DNA from 3 places in the Arthrobacter sp. LAPM80 genome. Region 2 is predicted to be linked to each of the others. Evidence: riboswitches for the same ligand, from Rfam matches in the RefSeq annotation. Region 2 holds a riboswitch; each other region holds the start of a gene.
What was found. Region 2 has a riboswitch for cyclic di-AMP ahead of AAGW05_RS02610 (M23 family metallopeptidase). Riboswitches for the same ligand answer to the same signal wherever they lie in the genome.
Positions count from the first base shown of each region.

Region 1: it holds a riboswitch for cyclic di-AMP, as region 2 does, so the genes downstream of both, AAGW05_RS12730 (hypothetical protein) here and AAGW05_RS02610 (M23 family metallopeptidase) in region 2, are expected to answer to the same signal.
Region 3: it holds a riboswitch for cyclic di-AMP, as region 2 does, so the genes downstream of both, AAGW05_RS14070 (M23 family metallopeptidase) here and AAGW05_RS02610 (M23 family metallopeptidase) in region 2, are expected to answer to the same signal.

Region 1 is NZ_JBCHVD010000011.1:97,923-107,715, reverse strand. It holds gene AAGW05_RS12750 (SixA phosphatase family protein) at 1-282, opposite strand, end outside; gene AAGW05_RS12745 (winged helix-turn-helix domain-containing protein) at 361-1,203, opposite strand; gene AAGW05_RS12740 (MFS transporter) at 1,847-3,121, opposite strand; gene AAGW05_RS12735 (MarR family winged helix-turn-helix transcriptional regulator) at 3,122-3,649, opposite strand; cyclic di-AMP (ydaO/yuaA leader) riboswitch at 3,853-4,046, shown strand; gene AAGW05_RS12730 (hypothetical protein) at 4,050-4,790, shown strand; gene AAGW05_RS12725 (SUMF1/EgtB/PvdO family nonheme iron enzyme) at 4,864-5,136, shown strand; gene upp (uracil phosphoribosyltransferase) at 5,118-5,756, opposite strand; gene tadA (tRNA adenosine(34) deaminase TadA) at 5,806-6,276, shown strand; gene AAGW05_RS12710 (hypothetical protein) at 6,360-6,731, shown strand; gene AAGW05_RS12705 (DNA glycosylase AlkZ-like family protein) at 6,741-7,910, opposite strand; tRNA gene AAGW05_RS12700 (tRNA-Ser) at 7,980-8,069, shown strand; gene AAGW05_RS12695 (hypothetical protein) at 8,120-8,521, opposite strand; gene AAGW05_RS12690 (multicopper oxidase family protein) at 8,985-9,793, opposite strand, start outside.
Region 2 is NZ_JBCHVD010000002.1:49,373-59,165, reverse strand. It holds gene AAGW05_RS02640 (molybdopterin molybdotransferase MoeA) at 1-987, opposite strand, end outside; gene AAGW05_RS02635 (DUF6457 domain-containing protein) at 995-1,336, opposite strand; gene AAGW05_RS02630 (molybdenum cofactor guanylyltransferase) at 1,340-2,002, opposite strand; gene AAGW05_RS02625 (hypothetical protein) at 2,185-2,541, shown strand; gene AAGW05_RS02620 (hypothetical protein) at 2,569-2,850, shown strand; gene AAGW05_RS02615 (NlpC/P60 family protein) at 2,985-3,779, opposite strand; cyclic di-AMP (ydaO/yuaA leader) riboswitch at 3,784-3,985, opposite strand; gene AAGW05_RS02610 (M23 family metallopeptidase) at 4,137-4,943, opposite strand; cyclic di-AMP (ydaO/yuaA leader) riboswitch at 4,946-5,168, opposite strand; gene AAGW05_RS02605 (metal-dependent transcriptional regulator) at 5,513-6,208, opposite strand; gene serC (phosphoserine transaminase) at 6,435-7,562, shown strand; gene AAGW05_RS02595 (DUF3027 domain-containing protein) at 7,733-8,314, opposite strand; gene AAGW05_RS02590 (cold-shock protein) at 8,326-8,706, opposite strand; gene AAGW05_RS02585 (hypothetical protein) at 8,908-9,147, shown strand; gene AAGW05_RS02580 (class I SAM-dependent methyltransferase) at 9,281-9,793, shown strand, end outside.
Region 3 is NZ_JBCHVD010000014.1:80,615-90,407, reverse strand. It holds gene AAGW05_RS14100 (F510_1955 family glycosylhydrolase) at 1-74, shown strand, start outside; gene AAGW05_RS14095 (cytochrome c biogenesis CcdA family protein) at 79-828, shown strand; gene AAGW05_RS14090 (multicopper oxidase family protein) at 855-2,411, shown strand; gene lgt (prolipoprotein diacylglyceryl transferase) at 2,424-3,356, shown strand; gene AAGW05_RS14080 (DUF3105 domain-containing protein) at 3,349-3,984, shown strand; gene AAGW05_RS14075 (hypothetical protein) at 4,014-4,259, shown strand; gene AAGW05_RS14070 (M23 family metallopeptidase) at 4,328-5,020, opposite strand; cyclic di-AMP (ydaO/yuaA leader) riboswitch at 5,152-5,353, opposite strand; gene AAGW05_RS14065 (hypothetical protein) at 5,847-6,131, opposite strand; gene AAGW05_RS14060 (LysR family transcriptional regulator) at 6,235-7,188, opposite strand; gene AAGW05_RS14055 (TDT family transporter) at 7,295-8,482, shown strand; partial or broken gene AAGW05_RS14050 (STAS domain-containing protein) at 9,249-9,793, shown strand, end outside.

The DNA.
Region 1 (9,793 bases), on a different contig from region 2:
CGAGGTGGCCCCGACGGCATAAAGCCCGTCTTCCAGCTTGGGAGTCGGGGCCTTCTCACCCAATTGCTGGCACACCCAGGTGCACGTCTGGCGGGTGCGCAGCGCCGAGGAACACAGGATGAAGTCAGGCACCACGGCGTTTTCCACAAACCATTTGCCGGCCAGCGGCGCCTCGTTGTGCCCACGCTGGGCCAGCGGCCTGTCGTGATCCTCAACGCCCAGCGGGAAGGCAGCCTTGGCATGGCGCATCAGGATCAGGCGTTTAATGTGGTGTTCGCTCATTCCTCCAGCTTAGTGACTGTTAAAGCAGTACGACGGCGGATCCCCCACACAAGGGGCGATCCGCCGTCGTACTTTATCTCAAATTGAGTATTCGGGGGCGGCCCAGACGACCACTTCGGGGTGCTCGTAGAACCGGTAGCCCTCGCCGCGGACGGTGCGGACCGTGTTGGCCAAGCGGCCCAGCTTGGAGCGCAGCCGGCGAATATGAACGTCAATGGTGCGCTCGTTCGGGACTTCGTCGGCGTTGCTCCAGAGACCCTCGAGGAGTTCATCTCGACCCACTGTGCGGGTGCCGTTTTCCACAAGGTAGTTCAGCAGTTCGAACTCCTTGAACGTCAGGTTCAGGGTGTCGCCGTCCAGGTGGACTTCGCGGCGGGCCAGGTCGATCAGTACGCCCGAGGGGCGCTGGTCTGCCACCGCCGCACGGACTGTCTCCTGGCGCTGGCGGGTGGCAACAGTGGGGTCGCCGAACGTTGAACGAACCACATCCAACGGCGTTCCGACAGCGTCCGACGGCGCAATGGCCACCGCGGCGTAGCTCTGGGCCTGCGGGACAAGGGTTTGGGCGTAGGCCCGGATGTCCTGGGCCAGCTTTGCCAACGACGTGCCGGCAGCGGCAGCCGTGTCCTCGTCAACGCCAACATAGAGGACGAAACCGCGGGCCACGTTGTCGGCAGTGACGCCGCGCAGCTTGTCCACGCCGGCGATGACGGGTGTGGGCGCAGTCATGGGATTGCTGTCCGTTGTGGGGGGCGTACGCAGGCGGAGCGCTGCACTGACAGGCTCCGAACGGTAACCATTGCCGTACCCGGGCCCATCCAGCTGGGAGGGTCGGGCCAACTGGCCGGGGCCGGCATTGCGTGCCCCCGCCCTGGCGGCGTTACGAACAGAGATATGGACGTATCCGGATGCTACTGACATTGAACTACCTAGCTGTATGGCCGTGATCCACGGCGCGAATGCTTTCCATGAGTTCCCTTGCCCGGGGGACTCTCTGTGCCCTGCAATGAGGGCGGGCCCATGGGCCAGGGCTGGCATCTGCCACCGTTTATTGCGTGGCGTCCTGGGGTGTGCGTTAGACCTGCATTCGACAACCACACATAAACCGTCCGGTCGTTCCGAGGCGGACAGTTGCTGCGGCTGCAGGATTCACTGGGTGGGTGTTCACGTAAGCCAGTGTGCTACGTAACAAAGCAAACCCGCAAGTAACAAAGGCTCTAAATGTCCAGTATGTGAGATTGTGTACTATTTTGTGATGAAACACATAGTGTTGAATTGCTCTCATTTGATGGGTGAATGACGATTTACGTCAAACTTAATCAATTCTAGAGACAGTTCTGGTGCCATAAATTCTATCCAAATGGCCTATTGGGGAAATTCATTCATTTCCACAGAAAGCATGCCGAAGCCGTCCGTCGCAAGTTCACGGCGACGCTCAGCGTTCTGTCAGAATATGCCGCTAGGGAAACAGACGTTTACGTCATGCGCTTGACGTTCAAAGCGGTCCCATCGAAGTGAGAACGGTTCCATCGAGGCCGGGAGCGCTCCGTGTCCCGGCACATCCCTAGCCTCCGCTCCGGCGAATCCCCGGCAACATTGAGAGCGGGTGCAGATCCCTGATCTGGTCGCGCAAGCGGACATTGTTGCGCCTGTTCATCATCGCCAGGGCGACCAACCCGGAGCCGATGGCAACTATGGCGCCCAACCAGAGCGACCAGCGGGCACCAAACTCGGTGGCCATCCAGCCAACAAGCGGCGCACCAATAGGTGTGCCGCCCTGCAGAACCACCATGTACACGGCAAGCACCCGCCCCCGCATGGCCGAATCCGTGGTCAGCTGCACCGTGGTGTTACAGGCATTCATAAACGTCAGCGAGGCAAGGCCCACGGGCACCAGCGCCACGGCGTACCAAAAGTAGCTGGGCATCAAGGCCGCAATGCCAACTGTCACGCCGAATGCCAGGGCACCTCCGACGATGTACAGCATCCGCATGTTCTTGCGCCGTGCGGCCAGCAGGGCGGCGGCCAGCGTGCCAATCGCCATGACCGAGCCCAGCAGCCCGTACTCCCCCGGCCCGAGGTGGAACACGGTCGTGGCCATCAGGGCGTTGGTGATCTGAAAATTCATCCCAAACGTACCCACCATGAACACCAGCACCATGATCATCAACAGGTCCGGCCGCTGCCGGATATAAACAAGCCCCTCGCGGATCTGCCCCTTCGCCCGCGGCACGCGCACAACCGGGGCCAGCTCGCTGACGCGCATTCTCCACAGTGAAAAAATCACCGCCGCAAAGCTGGCAGCGTTGAGCAGGAATGCCGGCCCTGTACCCACCAGTGCAATCACGAGGCCCGCAATGCCAGGGCCTGCGAGACGGGCCAGGTTGAAGGAGGCACTATTAAGCGCGACGGCGTTGGGCACGTCCTCCTTCGCGACGACTTCGGAGACAAACGCCTGCCGTGACGGGGCGTCGAAGGCACTGGCAACCCCCAACAGGAACGCCAATACATAAACATGCCACAGTTGTACAGTCCCCGTGACGACCAAAATTCCTAACAAAAGCGCACAAAAACCCATTCCCATCTGGGTCACGAGCAGCAGCTTGCGTTTGTTGACCCGGTCCCCCAGTACCCCCGCATACGGTCCAAGGAAGATAATCGGCAGGAATTGCAGGCCCGTGGTAATGCCGGCCGCCGTGCCCGAGTTGTGGGTCAGGACCGTCAGCACCAGCCAATCCTGGGCAACGCGCTGCATCCACGTGCCAATATTGGACACAAATGCCCCGGCCACCCAGAGCCGGTAGTTGAATACTTTCAGGGCACGGAACATTGAATTCATTTAGACGCTCATCGCCTGCAGGATCAGGGCCGCGTCATGGAGGGTGGCCCGTTCCTCCGGGGTGAGTGAAGCCACCCGCTTTGCCAGCCAGGCCGTTCGCTTGGAGCGAGCCCGCAGCAGGGCTGCTGCCCCTGTATCCGTAATTCGCACCAGTACCTGGCGCTTGTCTTCCGGATTCTCTTCACGGCTGACAAAGCCGGCCGCCGCGAGGGCGTTGACTATCCGCGTCATGGACGGGGCCTGGATCTGTTCCGCCGCGGCAAGCCCTCCCACTGTCCGGGGCCCTTCCATGATGGAGGCCAGGACTGAATACTGGCCGGGGCTGATCTCCCTTGACGCCGCTTCGGCACGCAGCCGCCGGGAGGTGCGCATGACAGCCACCCGCAGTTCCGCCGCAAGCGGTCCGGAGCCGATCGTCTTCGCGGGCTTTCGCCTACCGCCACCCTCCGCAGGGGTGACGGTGGCGGCCTGCGCGGGGCCCGCCGTCGTACATTGCGGGGAGGATTCGGTTGGGGAGGTTTCAGTCATCGCCGCTCAGCTGCCTAGGTCAGAAGTTTGGTATCTTCGAATCACCATTCTAGATCGTTAGCAATGCTAAGTAAACCGAAGGTCGCGCACCCTTGATACAAACAGCGTTACCAAAATGTGACATCCTATGTCGTTTCAGTTACGCTGGCAAAAGTGCCGACCGAACCAACTACGGTTCTTGGCACCGATGGACGGATCGCCGAGCTCTGCCGCCGCCCATCTCCCTCCACATCCATGGCAGAGACGGGGGACCCAATCTTTGCGGGCCCTTCCACAATGGAAGCCCTTGGGGTTAAGCCGGCACACCGACAGCAGCGATCATTGCTGCCCGCGGTGGTGCCGACCGGATTCTCTAGTCCGTTCCCGACAGCTCACCTCGCAGGCGTAGAGAGGCTCCTTCATGTCCAATGCACCCCAGCGCGGCCGCCGCCGCGCAGAACCAGTCCGCCGCCCGTCCATTTTTGGACTCGCATCCGCCCGTCCCGGAAGCCACGCCGCCGGGATTGCCGGAGCCAGTTCCACGGTCTCGGCTACGGCAAAATGCATGGCGGCTGTGGCCGTCGTCGGCGCGCTTGTGGGCGCCGGGGCCGTGGCCCAGCAGGTGGGCGCTTCCGGTGATCCGAGCATGACGAGCCTTGTTTCCTCTGTCGGCAACGATTCGGCAGCCTCTGCAGTCACGGCTCCGGCCAATGCAGCCATCAGCTTCCCGGGGCTCTCTGTCTCATCGAACCCGTCACCCACCAATGCCCCCGTCAAGGTCCAGTCCAACGACGTCAAGCCCGAGACTGCCCCGAAACCGTCCGCGGCTCCCGCCCCGGCCCCCGTTGCGGTTGACGATCCCGCTGGAGCCCAGGCTTACGCCTCAAGCCAACTGGCTTCCTTTGGCTGGGGTGCCGACCAGATGAGCTGCCTGACCCGGCTCTGGGAGCGCGAATCCAGCTGGCTCACGTCGGCCGAAAATGCCTCCAGCGGCGCCTATGGCATCGCACAGTCACTGCCTGCCAACAAGATGGACAGCACCGGCAGCGACTGGGCCACCAACTACAAGACCCAGATTCGCTGGGGCCTGAGCTACATCGAGGGCCGCTACGGTTCGCCCTGCGGCGCCTGGGGACACTCCGAATCCGTGGGCTGGTACTAAAACCTTTCCAAGCGGCTGGGCATGACCGGTGGCGAATCGCCGACCCTGCTGGGCCCCCGGCGGCACCATCACGATGCGTGGCGCACCGCAATGGACGGCGGCCGATGCGGTTGAGGGACCGCATCCCGTTGCCGGTAAGGAACCCAATGGGTACGGCTTGTTTGATGTGATCTGCAATGTCTGGGAAGGGTGCTGGGACTACGCGGACACGGCCCGCTACGCCGCGTCAGCGCCCCCGACGCCGTGCTGGAGGATGTGGGTTTCAAGGCGGCCCGGGGAGCCGTCGGGACCCGCCGCGAGCTTGCCAGCGGTGGGAGCTATTGGGGATCAGTCCACGACGCCGTAGAGACGGTCGCCGGCGTCGCCGAGGCCCGGCACGATGTAGGAGTTTTCGTCGAGGCCTTCGTCAATGGAGGCAAGGACAACGTGGACGTTGTCCCGCCCGCCATGGGCGGCCTCGAGCCTGGCCAGGCCTTCCGGGGCTGCCAGGAGGCAGATGCAGGTGATGTCCGCAGCGCCGCGGGCAAAGAGGAAGTTGAACGCCTCGATCAGGGTTCCCCCGGTGGCCAGCATAGGGTCAAGGACGTAGACCTGGCGGCCTGTGAGGTCCTCGGGGAGACGCTCGGCATAGGTGATGGCCTCGAGGGTTTCCTCGTTGCGAGCCATGCCAAGAAAGCCAACCTCTGCGGTGGGCAGCAGGCGGGTCATGCCTTCGAGCATGCCCAGTCCGGCGCGCAGGATCGGCACGACCAGGGGGGTGGGCTTGACCAGGCCGGTGCCAATGGTGGAGGTCACGGGTGTCTCGATATTGACGGGCTCAACACGGACTTCACGTGTCGCTTCGTACGCCAAGAGGGTGACAAGTTCCTCTGTCAGCTGCCGAAAAATCGGTGACGGGGTGGTCTTGTCCCGCAGGACAGTCAACTTGTGGGCAATCAGCGGATGATCCGCAACCAGTACGCGCATGAATAAAAGCTACCATTGAGCCGTGCCCAACACACATGATTTCCCCCCCATGGAGACAACCACCACGGCTTTGCATGCCCAATGGATGGGCCTTGCCCTTGCGCAAGCCCGGCGCGCCTTGACGACCGACGATGTGCCGATCGGCGCCGTCGTGCTTGGACCCGACGGCGAGGTCCTGGGTTTGGGACGCAACGAACGTGAGGCGCACGGGGATCCGACGGCCCATGCCGAGGTGGTCGCGATCCGCGAAGCCGCGGCGAAATTGGGTTCGTGGCGGCTGGCCGATTGCACCCTCGTGGTCACGCTTGAGCCCTGCACCATGTGTGCCGGGGCGATCGTGCTGGCGAGGATTCCGCGCGTCGTTTTTGGGGCGTGGGATGAGAAGGCGGGCGCTGCGGGATCGGTTTTTGACGTGTTGCGCGAGCGTCGGCTAAATCACTGGGTTGAGGTGTTCCCCGGCGTGCGCGAGGACGAGTGCGCCGTGCTGCTGACCGACTTCTTTGGCGGACACCGCCGCTAGCCGGCCGCCGCAGCGAAGATTCCCTGCTGTAACGTCTTCTGACGAACCCGTTGACAGGGCTCCGACCAATCTCAGGGGAAAAAATGGCATCATGGCGCGACACCACATCCGAGGCGGCCCAGGAAGACTTGGGTGCATTGCTGAACATCGCCATGCCCTTTGCGGAACAATGCCTTGAAAAGTACGGCGAATTCTTCCCCTTTGCCGCCGCGATCGGCACCGATGGCGAGCCGATCTACCTCATGGCGGAGCCGGACGAAGATGACGCTATCGTGGTTTCGGACGTTTCGCTCAGCAACCAGCACACCGACGCCGTCCATTTCGCCGCGGAACACGCAGATGGGATCGCCCTGAGCATCCTGCAGCCGTACACGCTCGGCGACGGCGGGCCCGAGTGGGGCGAGATGACAGTCAGCATGGGCGAACCGATCCTCTGGCGCGCAACGGAGCAGTAATCCGGCCGGTTATTCCCTCGATGCGGCGTTGAGGGCGTCGATCCGCTTTTGCCTGCTCGACGGCGAATCCAGGCTGAAGGAGCGGAAGTCGCCCAGGTCCTCGCGAATGAAGGCCTCGACGTCCTGGATTCTTTGCTTCACGGCGTCGCTGGCCTTGTTGAAAAGCCAATGGGCGATGCGTTCCTCGCCGGGATCGTACTGCCACAGGCCGATGATCCGCCCGCGGTCCACGATGGGGTGGTCGGGCAGGTCGGCCTGCAGGGCAAGCTTGGAACTGAGCAGCTGGCGATCCCGATCGTCTTCGGCAAAGTGGTCCGCGGCGTTGCGTCGCAGCAGGAACAGGGCGTCGGTTCCTGCGAGCAGCTGGATTTGCTCGTCCTGGGGGGAGCTGAAATCCTCCGCTTCGGCAACGTCGGCCGCCAGCATCCACAGGCCGTCATGTTCGACGGCGCCCGCGGCTCCCAGCGCGGCCTTGGTTTGCGCCACGGTGAAGGCAGTGAACCACTGCGTCTGCTTGAGCGTGGCCCCGCCTGTCCAGGCCAGGTAGTTCGCCATAAGCCTTGAGCGGGCATCCTCCCCCGATTCAGTGGCGGGCGGCAGGCCCCACGCAGTGTAGGAGTAGCGCTGCTGGTCGAGCCGGCCGTTGACGGGAACCCGTCGGATGCGCCCGTCGGCCTGTAATAGGCCCAGCACCGTGGGAAGTGTTGTGGAGGCGCCCTTCTTCTTGCCCTCCTCGCCCAGGTTGCGGACAGCTTCCCCCAGCTGCTCCTTGAGCTGCTTCGGGTCAAGCGGGCCCTTGGCGTCCTGGAGAAGTTGCAACGTTTGCGCCTCCAACGACGCAACTTCCGCCCGGTCGACGTCGAGCTTGTCCAGGACCTTCAGCGTCACCTCCGCCGCGCCCTGGCCAAGCGTCAACGCCCACGCGTAGTCCGCTTCGCCCAGCACATAGGTGCAGCCGCGCGCCGTCGGAAGTTCGTGGATGCGCAGGGCAGCGACATCGGCGTCGGCCTGCTCCCTGCGGATGCCCGCGCGGGCGAACAGCGTCAGGTAGGGATTGGCGCCGCCGACCGACCGGGCCCAGCCCGCCCGGCTCAACACATCAGCCGCACTACTGCCGGCAAGTGACCCGTCAAGGCCTTGTTTGTGCCAGGTCCAGGCACGTTGTGCTGCGTTGTCCATATGCTTATCTTGCACCATGGGTACCGCGGATTTTTGTTGTGGCGTTTGACCCGGTAGGGTTGACGCGTTGGTGACGTGTCCGAGCGGCCGAAGGTGCAACACTCGAAATGTTGTTCAGGTGAGAGCCTGACGTGGGTTCAAATCCCACCGTCACCGCCAATGTGCAAGGCCCCTGCTTCCCTTTGTTTGAAGGAAAGCAGGGGCCTTTGTCATGTCCGAGCGGATATGTTTTGCGGGCGGATGCCGTTTAGCTTCAGATACTTGTACTTGGCTCCGAGACAGCCCACGGCCTGGACTTTATCCGGATGGAGCGTCAATGACGCCATGACGGCGGCTTTTTCGGTGGTGTCCGTGCCGATCGACGCACTCATGAACGGCAGACTTTCGACCTTGTCACGCAAGGTCGCGCGCTCGCCACCGGTGGCGTCGGTAATGACGTACGTATTGGGCTGATCTGCAACAGGGGTCACGGTCCAGGCGACCGGGTGTGTAAAGCTCAGGGAACCGCCCGGCGTCGTGAATGTTTGTTCCGCCGGCTCAACGGAGGCCTGCGTAGGTGTCGGGGCTTCCGTGGGGGCCCAGACGGGCGTGCTGGCGCCGTCGTGGGGCATCGCAGCTAGCGGAGAATCCCGGCACCGAATTCCTGCTTCTCATCCAGCCGTGCGAGGGCTTCGACGCAGCCGCCTGGCGTGGCCTTTTTACGGACCAGTCGCTGGTTTCAGGGCCGTGACGTCATTCTTTACGTCTGAGAGCCGCCGGGCGCGCGGCCAACTCCGTTTCGTCGATTTCCCCGTGGGCAAATCGTTCGTTAATGATTCGTTCGGCCTCGTCATAGGGCGTACCGTAGGGGCCATGTGGTCGTGGTCCATTCACACCCATGCCCAGGCACCCATGCCATAGTCCCATTCATACATCATGCGATATTCTCCCTTCTCACTCATTTGCCTATGGGTGAAGTGTCACCTGCTCGTGATCGTCTGTGTAGGGCCCTTTGACCTCAAAACACGCTGATGGGTCGTTTTCATGCAGCGGGATCCATGCGCGCTGTGCTGCTGGATATGTGGTGGCCTCTCACTATTTGAGGTAGGAGAAGACTCCCATCATGCCGCGTTCGGCATGGTAAGCGTTGTGGCAGTGGAAGAGCCACTGGCCCGGATTGTCCGCATCGAAGTAGATTGTGACGATCTGCTTGGGCCGCACGATGACAGTATCCTTGCGAGCACCCACCGTTCCGATTTGAAAAGTGTGGCCGTGGATGTGCATGGGGTGCCACATATCGGTGTCGTTGATGAACTTTACTTCCACCCGTTCCCCAGCCTTGATGTCGAAAGGATTCTGGAAGGGTTTGGCCATGTTGAAGCGTTGGCCGTTGATGCCCCAGTCGTAGTTGGACATGCCACCTGTCAGGCGCACCTCATGGGTGCGGTCCACTGCCTTGGCGGGCAAGTTCACGGCCGGATCTGCGGTGAGCTGGCCGCCGTCAACAACCTTGCCCTCCAACTTTTTTGGCAGGCTGGACAATGCCGGTGCTTTCCCGGTCCGTGTGGTGACCAGGCCGTAGGTCATCTGGGCTTTGCCCTCGGCCAGTGCGAGCACGGGGGTGTAGCCGTCGCGGACGGTCAGGATCGCGTCGATGCGCTCGCCCATGCCCAGGACGACGGCGTCGACGTCGGTGTGTTGGACGGGGAAGCCGTCGGTGTGGGTCAGGGTTAGTTTCTGGCCGGGGACCCCGACCCGGTAGGCGGTGTCCCCGGCGGCATTGATGATCCGCAGCCGGACACGTTCACCTGGATTCGCTGTGAAGGTCTCAGGGTTCCCGGGGTCGCGGCCGTTGAAGAGGTGGAGCGGGTAGGCGATGTCGCCTGCGTCCCCGCCCAAGAAGT
Region 2 (9,793 bases):
TGTGGCGGGCCGGGGCAGGCTTCCCAGCCGCGCCAGCAGCGGTGCACCGAGCATGATCAGGCCCACCATGGCCGCGAGCGGATTGCCCGGCAGTCCCACGATGAATCGGCCGTCGGGCAATTCGGCCAGCATGGTGGGGTGGCCCGGCCTCATGGAAATGTGCCGAACGTGGAAGGTCCCGCCCATGGCCGTGATCGCTTCGCGCAGGAAATCGACGTCGGAGTGGCCGGTTGCGCCGGTAGTGATGACGACGTCGGCGGGGTCGTCTTCGTCATCAGCCAGTGCATCGAGCATGGAAGCAAGGGAGTCGGCCGCCCGCTGCAGGCCAACGACAGTGCCGCCGAGCATTGACACGACCGCACCGAGCTGAGGCGAAAACGCGTCGCGGACAAATCCGGGCTCGGGGATGCCCGAGGCCACGACCTCGTCTCCCGTCAGGACAATTTTCACAGCAGGTTTGCCGAGCACGTTGAGCTCGTCCAGGCCGCCAAGGGCGGCAAGGGCAATGTGGGCCGGGTTGAGGGTGGTGCCGGCCTTGACCAGGAGTTCATCGGAAGCCGCCTCCTGGGCTGCGGGCCGTATGTGTTGGCCGTTTTTCGGTTCCCCAGGGCGGGCCCTCTCGCCGCGCACCAGGACAGGCAGGCCGTCCTCGTCTGTGGAAAGCGTGCCGGATTCGCTGCGCAGCACCGACTTCGCACCACGTGGAATAAGTCCGCCCGTGACGATGGGCACGGCCTGCCCGGGGCTCAGCTGCGCGCCCGGTTCGGCGAGAATCCAGGGCGGGCTGCCCGCAACGGCCCAGCCGTCCATGGCCGAGGAGGCATAGTGGGGCATGGCGTGGCGCGAATAGACGTCGCCGGCGAGGATCCGGCCCACGGCCGAGGCCAGCATGATGGGGTGTGCGGGCAGCGGCAGGGCCACGTCCCACGCCCGTTCGCGCGCTTCCTGCCACGAGTGCGGGAGAACCGTTTCGGCGTGCTCCACCATGGAAACGCTAGTTTCCTGTTGGTGTTTCGGCGGTTTCCGGGGCCGTTTCCGTGGCCCCGGCTTCGGCGGACACCGCCGGCGCAGGCACCTCGGCGGCTGCCAGCGCCTTCGCCATCCCCAGCGCCGCCTTCATGGCCGCGGCATCACTGGCCTGGCCCGATCCGGCGGCCAAGCCAGCGGCGAGTCCGGCAACGAACGTCGTCAGCGGGGCTGCGGGGCGCACGATCGAGTGCGCGGCCACACCAGCCAGGTTCAGCACGGCGTGGACGTCCACGTCGATGTCGGCAATTTCAAAGGCCTCCAGCAGCTTCCGTGTCCACGCCTGCAGAACCTCGTCTTGATTTTCCAACTGTCAGCCTTCCGCGTCGGCCGTCCCCGCGCCAATCCCCTGCGCGCGGGCGTCAGCCCAAGTGTCAATGTCAGCCGTCAACCCCGAAGGCACGGCGCATTCCTTGATGTTCACACTAGCAACCAGGGAGAAAACAGAAGCATTCTCCAGCCGTTGGGTCTTGCGCGCCGCATCGGAGGCCTCACGCAGCACCGCAAGCGGATAGATGGCGGCCAGCGGCTGCCGGCGGCCATCCGCAACAGCCATGACGCCCTCCCCCGCAGCACACCCGGGGAGTTCGGCGGCGAGCAGCTCCGCGAGCTCCCCCGCATGCGGCATGTCGCACGCAAGCACGAGCACATACCCGCCGCTGCCCGGCAACGCCGCAACGCCTGCCGCAATGCCCGCCGCCGGTCCGGAATATGGCGGATCCTCCTGCACTGCCGCCACCCCCGCAACCGTCTGGGCCGTGGCAAGCCACTGGGCGATGCTGCCAACGGGACCCACGACGGCGATCCCAAGTTGGGCGGCGAGCGGGACATGGGCGGTCCCGGCCTGGGCGGCGATCACCCGCGCCGCGGCGTCGACGGTGCGGGCAAGAAGTGTCTGACCGTCGAGCATGAGCCCTGCCTTCGGGACGCCATTAAGTCTGCGGGACAGTCCGCCGGCAAGGATCAGCGCCTGCATGCGGTTCCAGTGGAAGTCTTCATGCCTGCCATGCTATCCGGCGGTGCGGGACGCGTTTCCCACTGCCGGAATAAAACCTCGCCATCTGCTGCGCACCTTGGAGCCATCAGGAGCACCGCAACACCACATGTGCCCGCAGCGAGGATGGTCTGGAAATCGGCTATGAAAACGTCCCAGTCGACATGATCTGCGCGGCAAACTCCGTCTCCCCGGACGGTCTTCAACTACTTCGGCACCAAGGAAGGCGCCTACTCAAGCCACTGCCCACCATCGTCGGACAGCTCCACGGCGTCGAGGAAATGCTGTGGGTCATCACCATGTACCTCCTTGCCTCGACCATCATGCTTCCCATTTTTGGCAAGCTGGGCGGCATGGCACAGGACATGACGTGGCTGATCATTGGCCGCGGCATCCGGGGGTTGGGCGGCGGCTTGATGCTCACGGACGGCGTCTTCGCCCTGTCATTCGTGGCCGGCATGGCCACGCTGGCACTCACCTCAACACTGCCTGCACTTGTGGCCACGTGGGGGCACCAATAAGACTGAAACTCTCCGCAGATCATCAGCATGGGCATCGACAAGTACAAGTGGCTGCCCCTCGCCGCCCTGTCCTTCGTGGCCGGCGCCCTGGTGCTGATCGTCCAGAAACAGTTCCCCAATCCCCAGCTCGGCATGGCCACGGCCTCCAGCAACTACTTCCGGCAGATCGGCGCGGCCCTGGGCTCCGCCGTCGTCGGCAGCTTGTTGGCGACCCCCCTTGCCACGCTTCTAACGCCTGGTGCCGTTGTTGATCCTGGCATCCGTCCTGCTGCTCTTCGTCAAGGAAATCCCGCCGCCCAGCACCCTTGACCCCTAACCCCGGGGGGTCCTAAAGTCGGCGGGGCCTAACCTGCACAGTGGCCGCCCCAACCGGGCGGCCATGGTGCGGGGGTTAAATAAATGAACCCCGTCCGAGGACGGGGTTCATTGGGGTAAAGACGTTCTTAGTGACCCATTGCAATGAAAACGGGACCTGAACCGACGTTGACGGAGAAGACTGCGGTCGTGCCGCCGCCCCATCCACCGTGTACGGCCTGGCCGTTGCCAATGTAAACAGCGATGTGAGCCATGCCCATGCCGCCATCTGCGTAGTAGATCAAGTCACCGGGCTGGGCTTGGCCCTGGGAAACCGTGCGGCCCAGGCTCAGGTAGCCGGCGGGCCAGCCGTGGAAGTTGATTCCAGCGGCAGCCAGGGAGTTGCTGGCAAGCGCGGTGCAGTCCTGGCCAACGCCAAGCTGAGCCAAGGCTGCGCTGGCAATGGTGGCGCCAATTCCGCTTGCAACTGCAGGCTTGGGAGCAACCTCAGGGTTGCTGGTGGTTACAGTCGGAGCTGCTGCGGCTGCCGGTGCCGGTGCCGGTGCAATTTCTGCAACCGGTGTCACTGCAACGTCGCTGCTCTGTGCCTCTACAACTGCCGGCGCTTCAACAACGGGAGCCGGGGTGGAGGTGATTGCGGGGGTGGCGAAGGAGATCTTCACCGTGGATGCTGCCGTGATGGTGGAAGCAAGTTCCGTCTTCAGGTTCAGCGTGGTTGCACCGTCTGAAGCGCGCTCCACAGTGGGAGTAGCCGCGTTTGCTGCGATGCCGGACGTAAGGACCAAGCCGGAAGCTGCTGCGATAACAGCAGCCTGGCGACCAACCCCGCCGACATTGGAGCTGACGGCTTTCGTGAGGGTGGACATCGTGCCGGTCTTAACAACCTCGGCGCGGTGGCGCCCAAGGGCAGTGTTTGAAGCCAAGAAGGATTCCTCTCCCAATGCCTGCGAGGTAAGCTGTCGGATTCGGATGGGAGTCACCCGGTCGCTCCACGTTTCAAGGCACAGGGAATTGCTTCCCTAAAACTGTGACTGAACGCTTCGCGGCTTCACCCCAAGGATTTCGCACGTGATGCGAAACCCGATTATTGGTTCCCCCGCCCCTGCCAGACGATTGATACGAACGGACCATGAGTAGTGGCAGAGCTAGGCAATCCACTCACGGGCGCCGGCTTGATTCGAAGCTGGCGCGATTACGACGGTACAACAGATTTTTCGCAATGTCACGTTCAGGTCACGGTTCTGTGACTAAGTCGTAATCTAAATCAGCCTGTGGAGGAATTAAAGCCAGCCCATGGGATCGATGGTCTCGTCATTGACGATGACCTCGAAGTGAAGGTGGGGGCCGGTCGATGCGCCGGTGGAGCCACTGAGCCCGACCGCGTCGCCACGTTCAACCTTTTGACCAACCTTGACCAAGTTGCTGCTCATGTGGTTGTAGGAGGTTGAGAGCCCGTTGCCGTGGTCGATCACCACGCGGTTGCCACCGCCGTAGCTGTGCCACCCCGAGAAGGTGACGGTTCCGCCGGCGGCTGCAAGCACATCGGTGCCGCTCGCAACGGCAAAGTCCTGACCCGTATGGTGCTCATCAACCTGGCCCGTAATGGGGCTGATCCGGTCGCCGAACGGCGAGGTTGGCGTGAGCACCTTCAGCGGGGCCGACAGGGTTCCCTTGGCGGCCTGGGGCGTGACCTTGGAGGCATTGACCTTCAACGTTTCCTTGAGCCGGCCATCCGGGTTCAACGCGCTGGTGATGCCGGGAGCGGCAAAAGTAATGGGAATCTCGGCTGAGGCAGACACAACGGTTTCCACCGAGGACGCCGTCGAAGCCTGGAAAGAGGGGGCTTCCACAGCCTGACCCGAAGGCAGCGTGACCGCGAGCACCAGACCGGTTGCGGCCATGGCTACGCCAACTTTTTGACCTGCACCGCTGGCGGCCCCAGCACGCAGAAGCTGGGCCACTGAATTATTGGGAACTGCTGCACGCTCCACAGCAAGGGCTTCACGGCGACCGCCGGGCACCACGGTGAGCTCATGAGTCACCGGCGACGACGCACGACGGCGTCCCCGCTGTTTAACCTCTGACACTAAAAACCTCTCTGTATGGCACCTGCGAAGTTAGCTGTCGGATTCGGATCAGAGAGTCTTGCTTTTGATCCGGCCCATGCTTTGGCACACGGCGTCCCGTGGCGCAATGGAATGCGTCCAGGATTCGTGCGGCTTCAAGTGTGGGCTTCACCCCAAGGCAGACTGGGCTGTCTGCCAAAAGTGGTTCCCCCGCCCCTGCCTCATTGATTATTGTCCGTTCCGCGAAGGCAAGGTTCGGTGTCGCGGAACGGTAACGCTTTGGTTACAGCGTCAGATAGTTACTATACGGTACAGGCGGTAAACGTAACAATTCCGTTACCTAGAGTGTCAATAGTGTCCTGTCAAATCCCGTGGGCCCAACGCTGACCGAAAAGACAGTTGACAGGACCGGCGTCGGCCCTGATAGGGCAACTCCGACGGGCGCGGGCAAGGCCAACGGGCCTCGCCAACACGGACGGTTCAGGAATGGCCCGGGCACGCAACAGGCCCGGCTTGTGCCAGCCGGGCCTGCAACAACAACGGTCACTCGCGACAGGGCCAGTGCAGCCCGAGTCGCGCGAAACCGCTTGTCAGCTCATGGAGACAAACACATGCGAGGCGACTTCCGGCGGCAGTTCCAGTGCTCCCTCGATGTCAGGCACGCGCACCGAGATGTAGTCGCCCACCTGTGCGAGGGAGATTCGGGCCCCCGGGCGCAGACCGCCCTCGTCGAGCTGCTGGAGCAGTTCCGGATCCACCTGGATGCGCTCGGAAAGCCTGTGAATAACGACTTCCTGCCCTGGCGCATACGTGGCCATGGCGTCAACCAATGTGACCAATCCCGCAGCAAAATTGGGCGAAATCTCTCCGCCCAGTTCCTCAAGGCCGGGGATCGGGTTGCCATACGGGGACTCGCTGGGTTGGCCCAACAGCTCATAGAGGCGTCGTTCAACGCGCTCGCTCATGACGTGTTCCCAGCGGCAGGCTTCCTCATGGACATAAGCCCATTCCAGGCCGATGACATCGGAGAGGAGGCGTTCTGCCAGCCGGTGCTTGCGCATGACGCGTGTGGCTTTGTCCCGGCCTGTGGGGGTCAGTTCCAGGTGCCTGTCGCCGGAGACGATGACCAAACCGTCACGTTCCATCCGTCCGATGGTTTGAGAAACGGTGGGCCCTGAGTGGTGCAGGCGCTCGGCGATGCGCGCCCGCAGGGCAACAATGTTCTCTTCTTCCAACTCCAGGATGGTCCGCAAATACATTTCGGTCGTGTCAATCAGATCAGCCACGTCAGCATCCTCCTGTTAATTGGGGTTTTTGGGCAAGGACTTTCGTGTCTACGTTAGCCTGATTGCCGCGAAACCCGGTAAACCCGCATCCGAGGCAACCACTGTAAGGCAGTGAATATTTCCCACCGACCGGACACTTTTCCGCTTAGGGCCCGGTCTACGGCAGAATTGACACCAGCCCTTGGCAACCAATGAAACTTCCATCGCTTAATTTTTGGAGCAACTCGTGAGCGAATCCACGCCCCTCACCATTCCCGCCAACCTCCTCCCGGCCGACGGCCGCTTCGGCGCCGGCCCGTCCAAGGTCCGTGCCGAGCAGGTTGCAGCACTCTCCGAAGCCGGCTCCACACTCCTTGGCACCTCCCACCGCCAGGCCCCCGTGAAGAACCTTGTGGGCGATGTCCGCAGCGGCCTAAAGCAGTTCTTCGGCGCACCGGATGACTACGAAGTGATCCTTGGCGTTGGCGGCTCCACAGCATTCTGGGACGTTGCAACATTCGGTCTGGTTGAGAAGAAGGCCCAGCACCTGTCTTTCGGCGAGTTCGGCTCCAAGTTTGCCTCTGCCACCAACAACGCACCGTTCCTTGAGGCCTCCTCCATCATTACGGCTGCCCCCGGCACCCGCCCCGTCGCCGTCGCCGAGGCTGGCGTGGACACCTACGCGTGGCCGCAGAACGAAACCTCCACGGGCGTTGCCGCCCCGGTAAAGCGCGTTGCCGGTGCCGACGAGGGCTCTTTGGTCCTGATCGATGCCACCTCCGCTGCCGGTGGGTTGGCCGTGGATGTGCGTGAGAGCGATGTCTACTACTTCGCCCCGCAGAAGAACTTCGCGTCCGACGGCGGCATCTGGCTTGGCTTGTTCTCCCCCGCGGCTCTTGAGCGTGCGGCACGCATTGCTGCCTCCGACCGCTGGGTTCCGGACTTTTTGAACCTCAAGACCGCCATCGACAACTCGTTGTTGAACCAGACGTACAACACGCCTGCCCTCTCCACCCTTGTCACCTTGAACAACCAGGTCCAGTGGCTCAACACCAACGGCGGCCTCGACTTCGCCTCGGCGCGCACGGCAGATTCCGCCGGCCGCCTGTACTCCTGGGCCGAGTCCTCCAGCGTCGCCACCCCGTACGTGGTGAACCCGGAAGACCGCTCCAACGTCATCGTCACGATCGACTTCGACGATTCAGTGGACGCCGCCGCCGTCGCCAAGATCCTGCGCGCCAACGGCATTGTTGACACCGAGCCCTACCGCAAGCTGGGCCGGAACCAGCTGCGCGTCGCAACGTTCGTGGCCATCGATCCTGAGGATGTCACGGCGCTGACCAGGTGCATCGACTACGTCATCGAGAACATGTAACCACCTCTTTAGAAAACGGTGAAGGCCGCTTCCCTGTTCGGCGGATGCGGCCTTGGTTGGCCAGCCCACCTCCGGCACGTGCCTGGGGACGGTCCTTCACACGTCAAAAAATCGAGCCCCGCCAGATTCTGGCGGGGCTCGAAATTCCATGGCTTTATGCGGGACTGTCTTTAGTAGAATTCGGCACTGTCGGCGCCCGCTGACTCTTCGACGCCGTCCGTGGGGGCGTCATCGGAATCATCAGAGAAACCGTCGGCGTCTTCCCCGTCGGCCTCCTCATGGGTGTCCTCTTCATGGTCAAGGTGTTCCTGGGCCTGAAGCTCCCGGACCGCGACCGCGCCGTCGGACTCCTGCTGATCCTCGGGCCTGACCCGTTCCGACCAGGGCACCCACGCAGGTGCCAACACCGAATCTTCGGTGGGCAGCAGGCCAACTTCGTTGACAGTTGCCTCCTTGCCGCGCGATACCCGTGCCAGCGTGGCAAACCACACCCAGCCCTGGTAACCGGCCTTCTTGGACTCAAATAAATGTGTCACGCACCGGATTCCTTCACTGCGCGCGCCCAGGTGCCTCCCAATGTCCTCATTCTTGGCAATGGACCTCACGGCGTTGCGTGCGGGGTCGACTTCGGCGGCCAGGAAGGCATCAGGCTTCCCTACCCGCCAAACGGGCACGCCGGGTCGCTGCTCGTCGGCAACCTCTGTGGCTGCGGCGGTGGAGGGGGCGGTTGTATCGCCTGAAAGATCGGTCATCGTGGGCACCGTTATGCGTCGAAGTTGTCGGCAACCTTGCGCAGCGCTGCGGCAATCTTGCTCGCGTCACCGTCAGGATACTTGCCGTTGGTCAGGGTTCCTACAGAGTGCTCAAGCAATGAAACCAGGTCCTGGACAATTGGGGCGAGGTCGCGGGCGGGCATGCGCTTGGCTTTGGCCACAGTTGCACTGCGGTCCAGGATCTTTGCGGCCATGGCCTGGGCTCCCTTGCGGCCGTCGGCCACTCCGAATTCCATCCGCGTGCCGGGCTTGATGTCCCCGGCGTCGGCGGGCAGGGCGTTGGCGCGCAAAAAAACTTCGCGGCCGTCATCGGCGGCGATGATCCCGAAGCCTTTTTCGTTGTCGTACCACTTCACTTTGCCGATAGGCACTTGCTTTACCCCTTAAAAAGTCTTGTTGGCGTGAATCACGATCCGTGCCATTGCCAGCGTACTTCGCCGTACCCACGGCCAGGAATCCTGCGGCCGGTACCTGCGGTGACAGATCGAATAGCTCTAATACCTTCTAGGTTACCGTGTCGGGCAATGGTCGGCGGCTTTGTGCCCCAACTGTCCGCTGTTAGCGTTATGTGCATGAGCCCCCTTTATTCCGCCCCGCAAAACGTAGGCCGCGGCTGGCAAATTTTCAACTACACGGCCATGCTCATGGCGCTGCTTGCATTGATCGCCCTGATCGTTGTTCTCGTCAGCAAATGGGCCGGCGGAACACCGTGGCCTGGCTTCAACTGGATCGCCATGATCGCGTTGCCTTTGGCGTTTCTCATGATGGGCGGCAGCGTACTGCACTCTGTGAGCCTCCGACGCCGACTCTGAGTCCGTGCCCCTGCCACCGAGGCCATGGCTGCTGAAACCCAAACTTCGGACGCCGGTGACGGTTGGCACCGTCAGGCGTAGGATCACAAATCAGGGGTCCACTGCGGATCGCTCGTCAAGTCAAGGGGTCACCATGGGCACGGAGGAGTCAGTTGCCGCCCACTACGGGCGCGGCAACGTCGAAAAACAGTTGCTTGACATCGTCGAGGCTGGTGGCGGGAATCCGGAGGCCTTTGCCCCGGCCAAGCTGCACGGTGCCGACCAGTTGCACGTCGGCGGGGCGGATGCCACCACCAGGGTGGCCACCCGGGCCGGCATCAGCCATGCCACCCGGGTGCTCGATCTCGGCTCCGGCATGGGAGGTGTGGCCCGCCACCTGGCCCAGGAATTTGGCGCCACGGTCCACGGCGTGGACCTGACACCGGAGTTCGTTGCCGCCGCGCGATCCATAACCGAACGCACCGGCCTCTCAGGGCAAGTCACCTTCAGTGCGGGCAGCATCCTGGCCCTGCCGTTCGGTGACTCGGACTTCGACGCGGCCATCATGGTCCACGTGGGCATGAACATCCAGGACAAGGACAAGGTCTTCGCCGAGACCGCGCGCGTGCTGCGCCCGGGCGGCGTCCTGGCCGTGTACGACATCATG
Region 3 (9,793 bases), on a different contig from region 2:
TCTGGGTGGCCACAGCTGAAGGCGTTCAACGCTCGTCCGACGGCGGAGCCACCTTCGCCCCGCCAGTACCCTAACGCCGTGGGTATCGGGGAATTCTTCGCCACCAACGTCACCGACGGCGCCCTGCTTTTTGCCATGCTGCTGGCCCTGATCGCTGGCATAGTGTCCTTCCTGTCACCATGTATCCTGCCGCTGGTGCCCGGATACCTGGGCTATGTATCCGGGCTGTCCAATCCAAACGAGCCCGGCAACCGCCGCCGCGTCCTGACCGGGGTGGGGTTGTTCATTCTGGGCTTCGCCGCCGTGTTCACCCTCTACGGGGCAGCATTTGGACTGATTGGATCGTGGCTGCTGCGCTGGCAGGACCTGCTCATGCGCATCCTGGGAATCGTGGTCATCCTGATGGGCCTGGTGCTGCTGGGCAGTTTCTCCTGGCTCCAACAAACCCGCAAAATGAACCTCACCCGCCGCACCGGGCTCGGAGGCGCACCCGTGTTAGGCATCGTGTTTGGCTTGGGCTGGACCCCCTGCATGGGCCCCACACTCAGCGCCGTCCTAGCCCTGAGCGTCTCCACAGGCAGCGCCGGGCGCGGGGCCCTACTGGCCTTCGTCTACTGCCTGGGCCTCGGCATACCGTTCGTCCTTGTGGCCTTGGGACTGGGCTGGGTCACTCGTGTCCTGGGCCTGGTGCGCCGGCACATCCGCGTGGTCAACATCATCGGGGCAGCCATGCTCATCGCCTTGGGCCTGATGATGGTCACCGGCCTATGGATGAGATGGATCTATCAATTGCAAAACCTCGCCGGCACCTTCATCACCCCCGTCTAACCGGCCACCAACAAAAGGATTTCATTATGAACACCACCCCCACCCGGCGCTCCTTTCTAGGACTATCCGTGGCCGCTGCAGCCATGGCCGCACTCAGCGCCTGCACTCCCGCACCGGCTGTGTCCGGAGCGAACCGGATACTGCCCACGGATGTATTGATCGCAGAGATCGAAACCGCCCGCGCCGCCACCGGCACAACCATCACCGCAACATTGACCCCGGCAGCACTAACCACCACACTGGCAGGCAAGACCATCACCACCGCCGGATACAACGGCTCCCTCGTGGCACCAACCCTGCGCGGCACAGTGGGCGACCAGCTCAACGTCACTATTGCCAACAAACTCAGTGCCGGCACCAGTGTGCACTGGCACGGCCTGGCCCTACGCAACAATGACGACGGCGTTCCCGGCCTGACCCAGGACGCCTTCGCCCCCGGGTCCCAGAACGGCTACGACTTCAAACTTCCCCACCCCGGCACCTACTGGTACCACTCCCATGTGGAAATGCAGCGCGAACAAGCCCTCTACGGGGCGCTCATCATCGATGATCCCAACGAGACACTCGTTTATGACAAAGAGTGGGTGATCGTCCTTGACGACTGGCTCGACGGCATCACCGGCACCCCCACCGATGTTCTGAAGGAACTTTCCCAAGGCATGGGCACAGGTGGCGGTGGAATGAAAGGTATGGACCACGGCAACACGAACCAAGGAGAAATGGACCAAGGCGGCACCATGGACATGAGCCACATGCTCATGGGTGCCTCCAGCGACTTTTTGGGCGGCGACGCCGGCGACGTCGCCTACCCCTTCCATCTCTTCAACGGCAAGGACCCAGGGAATCCGGAAACGTTCGCAGCCAAACCGGGTGAGAAGATCCGTCTGCGCATCATCAACGCCGCAGGCGACACCGCCTACCGCGTCGGCGTCCCGGGCCAGCAGCTGACTCTGACCCACACCGACGGGTTCCCCATCCAGCATGCCATGGTCGACGCCGTCGTACTTGGCATGGGCGAACGCATCGACGCCCTCCTGACCGTCCAGGACGGCTACACACCGTTGCTGGCACTGGCTGAAGGGAAAGGGCAGATGACCTACGGGCTGATCTACACCGGGACCGGGACAGCGCCGGCCCGGGAGTCCTTGCCAACTGCCCTGACCGGCACAGTGGTCGACGGCGGCCAGCTCACCGCAGACCCCTCCGTGACTTTGCCCGCCAGGAAACCCGACCGGGTCCATGAAGTGCACCTGACAGGAGGGATGATGAAGTACGACTGGGGCATCAACGGCCACCGCTTCGACATGACTAAGCCATTTGAGAACGCCTTCGATCTCAAAGCCGGGGAACGCGTGGAAGTGAAGTTCATCAACGACACCATGATGTGGCACCCCATGCACATCCACGGGCACACCTTCCAGATCGGGACCAAAGGCGCCCGCAAGGACACAGTCATCGTCCGACCCATGGAAACCGTGAGCGTCCAATTCGATGCCGACAATCCGGGCCAGTGGCTCTTCCACTGCCACAACGCCTACCATGCCGAACGCGGCATGATGGGTGTCTTTTCCTACCTCAGCTAAGGCCCAACCATCATGAATCCCACAACACTGACCACCGCGTTCCTTCCGTCCCCCACCGTGGCGGCTTTCCAACTCGGACCGCTAACCATCCGCTTCTATGCCCTGTGCATCCTGGCAGGAATCATCATTGCCGTCTGGCTCGCCGGACGGCGATTGACCGCCCGGGGCGGAACACCGGGGGTGATCCTGGACATTACGATGTGGGCGGTCCCCTTCGGCATCGTCGGCGGACGCCTCTACCACGTCATCACGGACCCCGAACTGTATTTCGTGCCCGGGAAAAACCCCTGGAACGCCCTGAAAATTTGGGACGGAGGCCTGGGTATCTGGGGCGCCGTCGCCTTGGGCCTGCTCGGGGCCTATATTGGCTGCCGCCGCCACAATGTCCCGTTCACCACCCTGATTGACGCTGCCGCTCCTGGCTTGCTGATCGCCCAAGGCCTGGGCCGGTGGGGAAACTGGTTCAACAACGAACTTTACGGCGACCCGTCCACGGCACCGTGGAAACTGCAGATCCACCAGATGGACTTCACCACCGGCCGCGCCGTCCTCGACAATGCCGGGACACCCGTGGTGCTCGGCTACTTCCAACCAACATTTCTCTACGAATCCCTGTGGTGCCTAGCCACCGCCGCAGTACTGCTGATCCTTGACAAAAAATTCCGTCTCGGTGCCGGATCCGTATTTGCGCTCTACGTTGTTTTCTACACTTCCGGACGGTTCATCTTCGAACTGCTGCGCTCCGACTATGCCAACACCATCCTGGGACTACGAGTCAACACCTGGGTCTCAGGCCTGCTCTTACTGGCCGGGGCTGCTTGGTTCCTCGCTGCGCGCCGCAAGCCACGCTCCACCGCTAGTTCCTCAACCGTAAATCCAGCGGAGCCCACCAGTTCCCCCGACGACGCTGTGAAGCCTTCAACCCCGGGCGCCCCCCATGAGTGATTCCACTGACCGCCAAGCCGAGCGCCAGGGAAAAGTCAAGGCCGTGTTGGCCGAGCACCGGAGCAAGCAACGTAAACGAAACATGTTTATCTACGGCGGCTTTGGCCTGCTGGCCATCGCCGTCATCACCATCGTCACGTTCGTCGTCACCGGCTCAGTTCAGACCCGAACTGCCACGGAGGAGGCCGCCAAGAAGCCCATCGCCGGCGTCGAGACCTACTCGAACCTGACCCGCAACCACATCCAAACTCAGGTGGGCTACCCGCAGGTCCCCGGAGTCGGCGGGGACCACTCGCCGACCTGGACGAATTGCGGCATATACCCGGAACCCGTCAACGAAGAGCGGGCCGTCCACTCCCTTGAACACGGCGCAGTGTGGATCACCTACAAGCCCGGTCTCTCCCCAGCAGATCTGGGAACGCTGACAACACTGGTCAAGAACAAGCCTTATGTCCTGCTCAGTCCCAACCCGGACCAGGCCTCCGCTGTAACCGCCTCCGCGTGGGGAATTCAGCTCAACGTCCCGAACACCGGGGATATCCGCCTGCCCAGCTTCATCAAGGCGTATGCCATGGGCCCTCAAACACCCGAACCTGGGGCAGCCTGCTCCGGCGGCACCAACGGCTGACCCCACCACACCCCTTAGGAGACACCCCCATGAGCAACAACCTCCCTGGCAGCGACGCTGCGAAGGACTACCGCCACCACCGCTTTTTGGTCCGAATGGGACAACTCATCATAGCCGTCGGGATCCTGGTGGGACTCTCCCACTGGATCGCCCACGTCGCCATCACTGGGGGCCCACCCGGCATCCAAGACCTCTTCATCGGCTATCCCACCGCCGCAGTCCTCATGATCCTCGGAGCCGTTCTTGCCGGACGGGCCACTCCCAAGAAACGCTGACGGATGACCAGAGAGGCCGGCTGCCTGGTGGCAGTCGGCCTCACCGGCGTTTGGCGCCGTGGAGTTGGCTAGAGGTACGGGGCAGGATTGACAGTTTGGCCATTTTCCATTACTTCGTAATGCAGGTGGCAGCCGGTGGAATTCCCTGTTGTTCCGACGCCGGCAATCTGCGCACCAGCACCGACCGTCTGGCCAACGCTGACAGCGATGCTATTCAAGTGGTTGTACGTGCTCTGAATACCGCCACCATGGTCAACAACAATGCGGTTGCCGCCACCGTACTGGCTCCAGCCCGCCTCCGTCACCGTGCCAGCACCAGCGGCGAACACCGCAGTTCCGCATGCAGCACCAAAGTCAATACCTGTATGCATTTCCGCCGCCGCGCCTGTCAACGGATTGGTGCGGTATCCAAATGGAGAGGTCACCGTCAAAACGGCCAGAGGCGCGCGCAGCCCGGCGGCCGCTTGAACAGCCGGGGCTTGCTCCGGGGCTTGTGGCGCAGCCGCGCCCAACAGCGCGGACTGATCTGTAGCGGCGGGCTTTACCGTATCAGCGAGCGAGACCGGAGGTGCAGGCTTGCTTGACACCAAGGGCCTGGCAAAAGTCACCACAACATCCTTGTCGGCAATCACTGCCGGCTGCGGCGTTGTCGCAGCCGCAGGAGCCCCTGCGGTGACGGCCGGTGCCAAGCGGTGGGATTCGGCGTGTGCCACCGGCAAAGCAGTCAGGGCAATGGCGCCTACTACCGCGACGATACCCATCTGTTTGCGGCCTACGCCGCCTCTGAATCTCGACTCGATTCCCGGGGCCCAATGGCGCCCCGGCAATGCTGGCGAAGATTTGGTGGGCGTGGCTCTACGGCGGCCATGCTGGGGTGCGGCAGACAAAATGGCAATCCTCTCGACGCCGGCGAAGTTAGCTGTCGGATTCGGACGAGGTGCCTGCCCGGCCCGCCCAACACACGCATGTGAGATCCATGATGTGTCAGGTGGACTTCACCCCAAGGCGCACTATGGCGCCGATGGTGGTTCCTCCGCCCCCGTCAAGAAGCTCAATAGTCGTGGCCCGCCGACGGGGTTTGGCGAAGCGGCCCACAAACATACCCGTTTGGGGCATGTATTTTTATTAGCTTAGCGGACATCGAGCCAAAAGTTATAACTTCGTTACCTATTAATTGTGGGCACCATTGCCATCGTCAGTTTCTCCAGAGTCCCAGCCAAGGCAGTGCATACTCTCGCCTCTTGCGGTCCAGTAGAATAACGGCTAGCTCAGGTACCGGCCGCCGATAAGGAAAAATGAACCTTAACCCCGCACCAGTAATGCCGTACTGGATCGCTGAGAATCAACGCAACCTACCAGTCACACCCCACGACAGGCGGCCCTTGTGGCAGCCACAAGATTCCATTTTGGTCCCGTTTAATGGCCTACCTTCAAAGCCCCAACACCAATACTGGCTAACTAACACGCATCCACTAAAACGGCGGCCATGAATCCTGGGACGGTTCAGTTCCCGCATCTCATCGTGACAACAAGATCGGCAGCCTATACACTATCTCCGCTGTGTGGGCGGGGAATCTCTTTAAGAGATCAGCACCAGCCTCGGCCAAGGCTGGTATCGGCTGGGGCTTCCACCTCGATAACCGATGGAGACCGGCGGATCCAATCTTCACCGCTCCACTGGCTATGTCCGGCCACCAAAACGGCGGCCATCTGGAACCTGCTGGCGTTGTGGACGCGGACAAAAAGCACTTCTGAGACGGCGGGGACCAAGGCACCCTTGGTTTCGGCCAGGTTCTTCTGACGGTTAGCGGCAAATCGTGCTGTGGCTGCTGGCAGAAAGGTGCGGATCGGTGAGGTCCGCACCTGTGCCAAGTAAGACTCGAAATCGACTGCTTTAGACAGCGCTTCCTACTTTTCTGCGACCATCGGGCGGGGGACGTTTTGATCACGCTCTTTGCTCCGAAGCCGCCGGGTCTCATACCTTCCGGCGGGTGCCGGATATTGGTAAAACGCTGGCGGCGATGGCTGTCAGGTCTCTGGCCGGCCCTAGAGGAGGTGAGCCGCCGGTCTGCCAGAGAGCAGTCAGTGTCCGGCGTAGGGGCAGACCGCGGACGGGGACGACGACGAGCCGGTGCAGGGCTAGGTCGTCACGGACGGCCAGTGCACTGAGCACGCCGGGGGCTGTGCCAGCGGCAATAGCGGAGCGGACGGCCGCTGTTGTTGATAATTCCACCAACGGTTCTGCTAGAGCCTCGGCTCCGGCGGTCGTGAGCAGGTGCTCAAGCACATCTCGGGTGCCGCTGCCGTGTTCCCGAGTCACCAGTGCTGTTGCTGCCAGTTCCCTTGTTGTGACGGGTGTCCGTCGCCTCGCCCAAGGATGCTCCGGCGCGACAACCAAGACCATGTCATCGTCTTGTACCGCGGCGGCGCTCAGGCCCGGGGGAAGGTGGGGGCTTTCGATGAAACCGAGGGTCGCCTGTCCGGAGCGGACCATAGCCACGGTGGATTCACTGTTGCCCACCGTCAATTCCACGACCGTGGGAGTGAGCCCCAGACTCTCCTGCTGCCGGCGCAGTGCGACCAGCCAGAGCGGCACAAGATGTTCAGCGATCGTCTGACTGGCTGCGACCTTCAGCTGACGAGCGGCGTCGGATCGGAGCGAGGCTATCCCAGCATCGAGCCGCTCCGCGGCGGCAAGGACCTCCGCAGCCCACCCCGCGACTAGAACACCGGCCTCTGTGAGGGTGGATCCCCTCGGGGTCCGGGTCAACAGCGCCGACCCGATCTGGGACTCCAGGGAACGCATCCGAGAGGAGACGGCCTGCTGAGAAAGCCCTAAGTGTTTCCCAGCAGCAGAGAGAGATCCTAGCTCATCAACTGAAGCGAGCATTTCCAAAGCGGAGAGCTCCGGTATCCGGGGGCTGAGCATTGAGGATTCTCCTTCAGAAAGAACGCTTGTGATACAAGTCAGGCTTGTAGCCTAACAAGTCTATGCCCCCTACTGCGGCAGCTCTAAGACCGGGATCATGGAAGACATGGGAACAATGCTACTGACCACCAACCAACACCACACCACACCACAGGCACTGCCCTTGGGAGGACGTACTACCGGCCGTCGTGTCCTGCGCCTGTTGGATAGGCCCTCTGACCTGTTTGCGAACCTGACCCCGAACTGGTTCGCATCCATCATGGGCACCGGGATCGTCGCGACTGCCGCTGCGACGCTTCCCTTGCAGTTCCCCGGCTTACGCACCGGCGCCACGCTCGTCTGGGCCCTCGCGTCATTGCTGCTTATCCTGCTGACCGCCGCGACAGGGGTGCACTGGCTCAGGCACCGAGAGACCGCCAAAAGCCACCACTCAAATCCTGTGATGGCGCATTTCTACGGCGCACCTCCGATGGCGCTGCTCACCGTCGGGGCCGGGACCCTGCTGCTGGGCAAAGATATCCTTGGCGAACAGCTGGCGCTCGGCATTGATGTAGTGTTGTGGACCGCCGGGACCGTACTAGGTCTGGCCAGCGCCGTCGCGATCCCGTATCTGCAGTTCACTCGTCATGAGGTCAAACAGGACAGCGCGTTCGGTGGCTGGTTGATGCCCGTGGTCCCACCGATGGTCTCAGCTTCTACCGGAGCGCTGCTGCTGCCCTACGTCCCGGCCGGACAGGCACGGATGACGCTGCTGATGGGCTGCTATGCGATGTTTGGAATGAGTCTACTGGCCTCGATCATCATTATCACCTTGATTTGGAGCCGGTTGGCCGAACATAAGATCGGGGCCGCTGCGGCAGTCCCCACTCTGTGGATCGTTCTGGGTCCACTAGGCCAGTCCATTACTGCCGCGAATCTGCTGGGCGGGAATGCCCACTTCGCCGTGTCCGGGACCCTAGCCCGGGCGATGGAAGCCTTCGGCGTCCTCTACGGGGTTCCAGTCCTAGGCTTCGCACTCATGTGGGCAGCCCTCGCAACCGCCATCACCATCCGCACCGCCCGCCAGGGCTTACCATTCTCCCTAACCTGGTGGTCCTTCACTTTCCCCATCGGAACCTGCGTCACCGGATTGACCGGCCTCGCTGCTCACACACACCTGGCCCTGTTCGAGTGGATGGCCGTCACCGGCTACGCCGTCCTGGTAACCGCCTGGATCATCGTCGCCGCCCGAACCTTCCACGGCAGTATCCTCGAAGGCACCCTTCTCCAGAAGCCCGCAACGATCACCCGGTAAGAGAACCCAAGGTTCCCCTCCGGAACAGATCCTAACTCAGCTTGGATCCGAGGTTTGGTTCTGCTGAAGTAAGACGTGCGCCACGAGGCGCTTGTTGTTCGAATGGAGGTGTGAGACCTCGGTCTGCTGGCACTCGTAGGTGCTGGTTGAAGCTGACGGCAGCCGGGCCCATGGGTTGATGGGTGGGGTGGGAGCAGCCGTGACGAAGTCGGAACGGTCCGGGATTCCTTGACGGGCAGGGTCTGGTGAGCGAGGCGGGAAGGTATACGTAAGGAACCGGTGTTGTTAAACCTCTTCAATCAGTGCCTGCTCAAATCAAGGAAATATGGGCAGGGGTGCGGTGCGTACCCGTTCTCTTCCACAGGTAGTGGGAGCGGCGGGGGACTCCTGGTTCGGTTTGCCTCGTTGGGGCCAGGAGATCACGGTGAAGGTCTACGGCGTAGCCGTGATGATGCCGCAGGGGTAAAGCCGGGTGCCTCACTCGCTGATCGAATGCAAGTGAACCAGGGAACCAGAATCCTCTCGTTCCGTGCCGCTGTGTTTTGGTGGGGCGGATAGACACTTTGCCTGTTGAAGGGCGTTTTTGGGGCGGAGCCGCCGTAGTAGTCCGAGGCAGGGAAAGCCGGCCACATGGCCAAGGGCGGCAGTGTGTCAGGTAGTGGAATCGTGTAAAGGGTTGGAGGTTCGCTGGTGAATATCGGTGATGACATGCGTGCACGCAGTAATGCGGCGTCGGTGTCAGTACAACGGATGCAGGTAAAGCTACATCAAGGCCTCCGGTGCCCGCACCCGGATCTCGACCTTCCTCGCGGGCGTGTTCCTGCTGATCCTGGTCGTCGCGTTGGGCGACATCGTTGCCTTGATCCCGATGGCTGCGCTGGTGGCGGTGATGATCTTCGTTTCAGTGGCCACCTTCGACTGGCACAGCATCAGGGCCTCCACCTTGCGAATGATGCCCAAGAGCGAAACCACGGTCATGCTCGCCACCGTGGTCTTCACCGTCTTCACCGTCGTCACCGACAACCTGGCCATCGGAGTGGGTGTGGGCGTGCTCACCGCCATGGTCCTGTTTGTCCAGCGCGTGGCTCACTTCGTCACGGTGAAGCGAAGTATCGAGGAACACTTCGGACAGCAAATCGCCAAGTACGAGGTGGTCGGTGAACTGTTCTTCGCCTCGTCCAACGACCTCTACACCCAGTTCGAGTATGCGCAGGATCCGAGCCCATCGTCATCGACATGTACAACTCGCACCTGTGGGATGCTTCCACGATCGCTGCAGTGGATGCCATCACCGAAAAGTACAAGAAGTAC